2 linked regions of the Pleurocapsa sp. PCC 7327 genome follow. The main gene of each other region encodes a partner of the protein of the gene in region 2 in a complex. Links are inferred from orthologs where the notes say so. Each region holds a gene or a part of one and is shown on either strand. Other genes may lie near its edges.

Region 1 (4,179 bases), 1.8 Mb from region 2 along the record:
TCGGTGAGGGTAGTGGCATCTGCAACCGCAAAGGGAACGTCGAGAATTTTCGCCAGCGTTTGCGCGAGTAAAGTTTTGCCCGAACCCGTCGGTCCGATGAGCAGGATATTCGATTTTTGTAGCTCTACGGGGTCGTCTATAATGCCGCTTTTTCTGGCTTGAGAGACGCTGAGACGCTTGTAATGGTTGTAAACGGCGACCGAGAGAATTTTTTTGGCGTCGTCTTGTCCGATAACGTATTCGTCTAGGTATTTTTTGATTTCTCTCGGTTTGGGAATGCGATCGAAGTTGAGACGATCTCGATTGGCGCGTCGTTTGGCAGGATTCTCCTCCGACCGAGGCACGGACGAGGAAACCGAATTGGAAGCGTCCACCAGTTCCTCGTCTAAAATTTCGTTACATAACTCAACGCATTCGTCGCAGATGTAGACTCCCGGTCCGGCAATGAGTTTGCGTACCTGTTCCTGGGATTTTCCGCAGAACGAACATTTTAAATGGGAGTCGTATTTAGACATATTCATTTTAGTGATGTAACGGGAATGGTTGGATCGGAAAGGGTCGGGCGAGAGATAACGCGATCGATCAGACCGTATTCTTGGGCTTCTTGAGCGGACATGTAGAAATCGCGTTCGGTATCGGTAGCAATTTTCTCGTATGGCTGACCTGTGTGGATAGCAAGAAGTTCGTTTAGCCTTTGTTTCATGTAGAGAATTTCTCTAGCCTGAATTTCGATTTCTACGGCTTGTCCTTGGGCGCCGCCGATAGGCTGATGGATCATCAACCTCGCACTGGGCAAAGCCATGCGCTTTCCTTTGGCACCGCCCGATAGCAAAAACGCGCCCATACTAGCAGCTAATCCGAAACAAATGGTAACGACATCCGGGCGAACTTGCTGCATGGCATCGTAGATGGCAAAGCCTGCGTACACCGATCCTCCAGGGGAGTTGATGTATAGCTGGATGTCTTTTTCTGGATCTTCGGCATCTAAATATAACAACTGTGCCACGATCGAATCGGCAACCTTGTCGTCAATTGGGGTTCCCAGAAAAACAATCCGCTCTCTGAGCAGTCGCGAGTAGATATCAAAGGCTCTCTCTCCCAATCCAGACTGTTCCACGACCATGGGAATAACGTTCTCAATGTCGTTGGGACTTTGAGAGTAGATATCCCAAGAACAATAGCTGGTGATTGAAGATTGGTGCGATCGCGATTGAACCATAAACTTAGGAGCTAAGCTCGAAGCAAAAATTTGTATCTTAACTAAAGGTGATTGACTTAGTGCCTCTGGTTTTTTAGATAAGAAGACCGAACTAACCAATTTACCTTCTGACAACATTATGCCTTAAGCGATCGCGAATTGGGTATAACCGGAAAGGATGAAGGAGATAGGAAGGATGTACGAACCCAACACGTCGCGGAGGCGCGCAGGCGGGAAGGAATTCTCCTGCGTCCGCTCTTGAAGCGCCGTTCTCTACTCCTAACCGATCCATCTTTTATATCCTTCATTTCAATTCCTTTTTTTATTCTTCTTTTTATTCTTCCTCTGTCTGGGTTGAGGCTGCTTCAGTTCCCTCTTCTTCGGATTTTGCTGCTTCTTCAAGCGTTCCTTTGGGAACTAATTCTACTGTTGTTTTTTCTTCAAGCCAATCGAGGGTTTTTTCGACGAGCAAGTCTTCTTGTACCATGTCTCGCAAACGCTCTAGATCGATCTCGCGATCGCTAAATTTTTCTCTGAGTTCTTTAATCTTGGCTTCTACTGCTTCTGCTTCCGATTCGATCGATTCGACTTTGGCAATTTCTTTAAGGATTAGGGTTTGTTTGAGGCGCTCTATAGCTTCAGGACGAGAATTTTCCCGCATCCGAGGAATGCTCTGTGCATTGAATAGCTGCTTGATATCAACGCCAAGCTGCTGCATCTGCATTGCCGTCTGAGTCAGAATCGCGTTAACTTCTTCCTGAATCATCGTATCCGGCAGATCGACCGTGCAGTTTTTGAGCAATTCTGCTATGATTGCCGAACGGATGCTGTTTTTCGTTTCTTGTTTGGCTTTTTCTCGATATTGTTTCTCCAGAGATTCCCTTAGCTGTGCCATCGTCTCGAATTCGCTTACCTCTTGGGCAAAGTCATCGTCTAACTCTGGCAGTTCTTTTGCTTTGAGTTCTTTGAGGGTAATGCTAAAGATGACGGCTTTTCCGGCTAAATCTTCTCGCGGATAATCTTCTGGGAAAGTTACGGAAATTTCCTTAGTTTCCTCCGGCTTCATGCCGACAATTCCTTCGACCATTCCCTCGATGAAGCGTCCTTGCTCCATTTCGACTTTTAAATCCGTTCCTTGAACGCCTGGAATGGGTTCGCCTGCTTCTCCTGACTCTGTAACTGTGCGTCCTTGATAGTCAACAATTGCTACGTCTCCCATTTGTGCCCCACGTTCTTCGACGGGAACTAGAGTCGCTTGCTGGATGCGGCGTTGTTCTAGCCAATCCTCGATTTCTTTGGGATCGTAAACGCTCTCTTCTGCTTTCACTGTCAGACCTTGATACTGTCCCAGTTCTACTGTTGGCGGTACGTCAACGGAGGCAGAGAAAGTCAATGGTTCTCCAGGTTCGTATTTTTGAATTAATTCGTCAAAATTTGAGCGTAATTTGTAATTTCCTAGCGATTCAATCGATTCTTGCTTTATTGCTTCTTCTAAGGCTTTTTGAACAATCTCTTCTAAGGCTGCTGCCTTGATTTGCTTCGAGCCGATTCTTTGCAGCAGCACTTGACGAGGAACTTTTCCCTTGCGAAACCCAGGAATGTTCGAAGAGCGAGCAAGGTTTTGTATCACTTTTTCGTAGGTATTTTTCGAGGTTTCAGCCGAAATTTCGATTTCCAAGCCAATTTGACTGTCAGGAAGTTTTTCCTGGGTTACTTTCATCGACGTTCCTAAATTTAGACAACTACAATAACTGTTTCGGAATTGACGAGCGGCGATCGCGTTAACGAATTAAATAAACAAACACCGCTCGTGATATCCTAGTGAGGCAACTATCCATCAAACAAGGCAGGAAAGTCGCATTGGCGTTTAGCCTTGCCTGATGGATTTCTTGTGTCGCTCTATTCACCTATTTGATAATAGTACACTCAAAGATATCTCATTGTGGCTAGATTAAAGTTTTCTAGATTGTTAAGATAGCGAAGATCGGTTGGCAAGAACAGAGAAACTTTGAGGCAAAATGAAAACAGCTATCTCAAGCGACCCCGACTTAAAAAAAATTAATTAAATTTTTTTAAGAAAGACCCTCTCTAGAGATTGAAGAAAATTAAAGCATTAAAATCCGACTACAAGAGATGCGATCGCTAACAAGTGGAGAAAAAAATTTGTCACACAGAGTCAATGTCGCCATTCTTGGCGCAACGGGAGCAGTTGGTACAGAATTACTCGAACTTTTAGAAAGTCGTCAGTTCCCAGTTGCCAACCTAAAACTTCTTGCTTCGCCTCGTTCGGCGGGAACAACTCTACCGTTTAGGGGAGAGAATCTTCCCGTCGAGGCAGTAAGCGAGGATTCCTTCCAAGGCGTAGATATCGTATTAGCCTCTGCGGGCGCTTCCACCTCCAAAGCTTGGGCAAAAACGATTGTTGAATCAGGGGCAGTAATTATTGATAACTCCAGCGCTTTTCGCATGGATTCCCAGGTGCCTTTAATCGTTCCAGAAATTAACCCAGAAGCTGCCGCCCAGCATCAAGGCATCATTGCCAATCCCAACTGTACGACAATCTTAATGGGAATGGCAATATTTCCCCTCCACCAAGTCCAGCCAATCAAACGTATCGTAGTATCTACCTACCAATCGGCTAGCGGTGCGGGTGCGAGAGCGATGGAAGAGTTAAAAGCCCAAGCGAAAGCGATTCTAGAAAACCAGACTCCCTCGACGCAAGCTTTTCCTTATCCTTTAGCATTTAATTTATTTCCTCACAATTCTCCCCTCAACGAAGAAGGTTATTGCGAGGAAGAGATGAAAATGATTCGAGAAACTCGCAAGATTTTCAACGTACCTCAGTTGCTAATTACGGCAACTTGCGTTCGGGTTCCCGTACTCCGCGCCCACTCAGAAGCGGTTAATCTAGAATTTAGTCGTCCATTTGCGCCACAGCAAGCCAGAGAAATTCTCGCTTCGGCACCGGGAGTAAAACTGGT
Region 2 (3,961 bases):
TGACTGCATCTCGAATTGCCATCGAACCTGCAATCTTAAATGCCATTTCATTAGAGTCAACTTCGTGATAGGAGCCATCTACTAAAGTAACTTTAATGTCAATTAGAGGATAGCCAGCAACAATTCCCGATTCACAAGCTTCTCTGACTCCGTTCTCAACGGCTGGTATGTATTCTTTGGGGATTGCCCCCCCAACGATCTTGGAGACAAACTCGAATCCGCTCGCCGGTTCGCCTGGTTCGACTTCGATTACAGCGTGACCGTATTGACCTTTACCGCCGCTCTGCTTGATGTATTTACCTTCGGCTTTGGCAGGCTTGCGGATAGTCTCGCGGTAAGCCACTTGAGGTTGACCCACATTCGCTTCTACTTTATACTCCCGCAGCATTCTGTCAACGAGAATCTCTAAGTGCAACTCGCCCATTCCAGCAATGATGGTTTGGTTTGTCTCTCGATCGACGCTGACGCGGAAAGTCGGATCTTCGTCAGCTAGCGCCTGAAGAGCCTTAGAGAGCTTATCCATGTCTTGCTTGGTTTTTGGCTCTACTGCTACCGAGATAACGGGTTCGGGAATAAAGAGCGATTCTAAAATGATGGGATTTGCCTCGTCGCAGAGGGTATCTCCCGTGGTTGTGTTCTTCAAACCAATAGCCGCACCGAGATCGCCCGCGCGCAGTTCTTCAACTTCAATCCGCTCGTTGGATTTGAGGACGACTAGGCGAGAAATTCGCTCTTTTTGTTGTTTGGTGGAGTTGTAGACGTAACTGCCTTTTTGCAAGACTCCAGAATATACTCGCAAGAAGGTTAAACGTCCGAAGGGGTCAGCAGCTATCTTGAAAGCCAGTGCCGAGAAAGGTTCGTTATCGTCAGCCTTTCTGACTGCTTCGGTTCCATCTGGCAGAACGCCCTTAATAGCAGCAACTTCTGTGGGAGATGGCAGATAATCGACTACTGCGTCGAGTAGCAACTGAACGCCTTTGTTCTTAAAGGCGGAACCGCATAACATCGGTACGATCGAGCCGGCAATCGTCCCTTGGCGCAACCCTCTCTTGATTTCTTCGACGGTTAGTTCTTCGCCTTCTAAATACTTTTCAATCAGCGCTTCGTCGGTTTCTGCTACCGCTTCGATCAGCTTAGTGCGATATTCTTCTGCCAGCTCTTTCATATTTTCAGGGATCTCGGTATCTTCATAGTTCTTACCGAGGTCGTCTTTGTAGATTCTGGCATTCATCTGCACGAGATCGACAATTCCCTGGAAATCGCTTTCTGCGCCGATGGGAATTTGAATGGGGACGGCGTTCGCTCTCAGGCGATCGCGCATCTGCTCGTATACTTTAAAGAAGTTCGCTCCGGTGCGATCCATTTTGTTGACGAATGCAATCCGAGGCACTTGATAGCGGTCTGCTTGCCGCCATACAGTTTCAGATTGGGGCTGGACACCTCCCACCGAACAGAATACGGCAATTACACCGTCTAACACTCGCATGGAGCGTTCGACTTCGATAGTAAAGTCCACGTGACCGGGCGTATCGATAATATTAACCCGGTGGTCTTTCCAGCTCGTACTGATGGCGGCAGCAGTGATGGTGATGCCGCGCTCCCGTTCCTGCTCCATCCAGTCAGTAATAGCAGTCCCTTCGTGGACTTCGCCCAATTTATGAGCGACTCCCGTATAAAAGAGAATTCGTTCAGTTGTTGTTGTCTTGCCCGCATCTATATGCGCTGCGATACCTATATTGCGCACTCTCTCCAGCGGGATGCTACGTGCCACAGCTACCTCCTTTGTCTTGCCCAGCAAATATTAATCGTATCGTTAGGATTTGTTTACACCCTTTACAATTCTATACTTTTCTTTGTTGAAATTATTCAACGTCGTAGAGGAGGTGACCGTACCTCCTATTTTTAGAACTAGATTAGGCAGATTTTAGTATCTGTAATGAGCAAATGCTTTATTTGCCTCAGCCATCCGATGAGTTTCTTCTCGTTTTTTAATAGCTCCCCCGGTTTCGTTGGCGGCATCCATAATTTCATTGGCAAGTTTGCTTGCCATCGTCTTACCGCCTCTGTTGCGAGAATAATTAATCAGCCAGCGCAAGGCTAGGGTTGTTCCCCGTTCCGGACGCACTTCCATTGGGACTTGATAGGTTGCACCTCCAACGCGACGCGCCTTGACTTCCACTAGCGGAGTTAGATTTTTAATCGCTTTCTCAAATAATTCTATGGGATCGCTACTCGTTCGTTCTCCTATTGTTTTTAGGGCATCGTATACGATGCTAGAAGCCAGCGATTTTTTACCGCTTTTCATGACGCGCCGAATTGTCATATTAACAAGACGGCTATTGTATACGGGATCGGGGGGGATGGTGCGTCTTTTGTGACTAGATCGACGAGACATTGCTACTCTTTATCCTCGTATTGTTTAGAAATATTAGGAAGCTAGTTTTTGAGGTAAACAAACTAATTTTGCCTCCAAGCATTAATCTTGTCTTAAAACAAGATTGCTTAAGGCTGAGCTAATTATATTGTCTAATTAAAAATTAGACGACTCGACTAGGATTAGAAGAAATTAACTAAGCAGATTTTGGACGCTTAGTTCCGTATTTTGAACGACCTTGCTTGCGATCTTTAACCCCTGTCGCATCCAAAGTTCCGCGAATGATATGATATCTGACACCGGGCAAGTCTTTAACGCGACCGCCGCGAATGAGAACTACGGAATGTTCTTGTAAATTATGACCGATGCCGGGAATATATGCTGTTACTTCAAACCCTGAAGTCAAGCGAACCCTTGCTACTTTTCTCAAAGCGGAGTTGGGTTTTTTCGGCGTGGTCGTGAATACTCTGGTACAAACGCCTCGACGCTGCGGGCATTGCTTGAGCGCCGGAGATTTGGTTTTTTTGTTAAATTTAGCTCGTTCGCTGCGAATAAGCTGCTGAATAGTGGGCATGAGTTACTCGATAAAAGTTAGAACAAACTCCCAGTCAAAATGAAAATGGTTGACAAATTTCCATCCTACCGACATTAGAGCAGTTGTGTCAACCATTTTTATTAAAATATGCATTACGCGGCTTCCTAGACAGCGCAAGAGAAGGACAAAGCACAACCGCAAGTCGAAGCTGCATTGGGATTTTGAAAGCGAAAGCTACCTCCCATCAAGTCTTCGGCGAAGTCTAGCTTGAGATCTTTGAGGTAGGAATCGCTTTTCTCATCGACTAGGATAGAGATGCTTTGACTTTCGTAGGTGCGATCGCCGCTATGGGGCGTGTCGCAGAAGTCTAGTATATAGTATAAGCCGGAACATCCGCCCGTTTGCACGCCTAGACGAAAGTAGCTGCCAATTTTTTGACGACTTGCTTGCAAGCGCCTGATTTCATTGGCAGCAGCTTGAGTGAGATGGATCATTTATCGGTGATTAGTTATCAGTTACCAGTTACCAGTTATTCTATTTAATTTTGGATGACTATCGCTACGCTCAACATGACAGAGTCGAAGCCACCTCCGCCGCTCAATTGGCGGAGTATCTTCGACATTCTATACTTTTTAGACAACCTGTTAGTAGGGACGAGTTTATCGAAAAACGCTAGAGACTTACCTACAGTTACTGTCAAAAACCCGCCCGTACAGTGGTTAGTTTCCTCCTATCTTCCCTTGCTTCTCTATCTCTCTACTTGCGAGCATAGTCATCTTGGAAGCGAATGATGTCGTCTTCTCCCAAGTATTCTCCGTTTTGAACTTCGATGAGAATTAGCTTAATTACGCCTGGATTCTCCAGACGGTGTGGAGTACATTGAGGGACGTAGGTAGATTGATTGGCGCCTAAAATTTCTTCTTTATCTCCACAAATTACCCTAGCCGTACCGGAGACAACGATCCAGTGTTCGCTACGGTGATGATGCATCTGTAAGCTTAAGCGATGTCCCGGATTGACTTCAATACGTTTAATCTTATAGCCAATTCCTT

Evidence for each region. Proteins that work in one complex are often made in the same cells at the same time.
Region 1: the proteins of rpsG (region 2) and tig are in contact, whole or in part, in a crystal structure (PDB 3GTY), measured with the Thermotoga maritima proteins. The link is inferred for Pleurocapsa sp. PCC 7327 from one-to-one orthologs. Residues at the interface, in WP_004081843.1 of Thermotoga maritima: Lys34, Lys52, Lys55, Glu59, Arg62, Gln63, Glu66, Asn67, Lys69, Val71, Arg95, Ala109, Lys110, Lys111, Gly112, Arg113, Pro114, Glu117, Glu121, Ile124, Ala125, Tyr127, Asn128, Asn129, Thr130, Gly131, Lys135, Asp139, Arg142, Met143; in WP_004081061.1 of Thermotoga maritima: Glu122, Val124, Val129, Leu130, Tyr133, Glu188, Gly259, Ile262, Tyr263, Glu266, Ser270, Glu273, Gln274, Glu277, Arg308, Gln311, Ile312, Ser315, Tyr316, Glu325, Arg329, Arg336, Leu363, Phe366, Trp367, Arg373, Leu377, Arg381, Leu384, Glu387.

Annotation. Positions count from the first base shown.
Region 1 is NC_019689.1:1,081,271-1,085,449, forward strand. Bases 726-3,708 are described here. They hold tig (trigger factor), read right to left. Parts: upstream 2,919-3,708; coding sequence 1,533-2,918; downstream 726-1,532. Other genes in these bases: clpP (ATP-dependent Clp endopeptidase proteolytic subunit ClpP), read right to left, coding at 726-1,219; PLE7327_RS04820 (aspartate-semialdehyde dehydrogenase), read left to right, coding at 3,362-3,708. In the rest of the region: ATP-dependent protease ATP-binding subunit ClpX, read right to left, coding at 1-515; more of clpP, read right to left, coding at 518-725; more of PLE7327_RS04820, read left to right, coding at 3,709-4,179. UniProt on the Bacillus subtilis protein: Involved in protein export. Acts as a chaperone by maintaining the newly synthesized protein in an open conformation. Functions as a peptidyl-prolyl cis-trans isomerase.
Region 2 is NC_019689.1:2,862,736-2,866,696, reverse strand. What follows is about bases 661-3,425. They hold rpsG (30S ribosomal protein S7), read right to left. Parts: upstream 2,396-3,425; coding sequence 1,925-2,395; downstream 661-1,924. Other genes in these bases: PLE7327_RS12725 (iron-sulfur cluster assembly accessory protein), read right to left, coding at 3,074-3,403; rpsL (30S ribosomal protein S12), read right to left, coding at 2,571-2,948; fusA (elongation factor G), read right to left, coding at 661-1,771. Also shown: more of fusA, read right to left, coding at 1-660; PLE7327_RS12720 (cupin domain-containing protein), read right to left, coding at 3,666-3,961.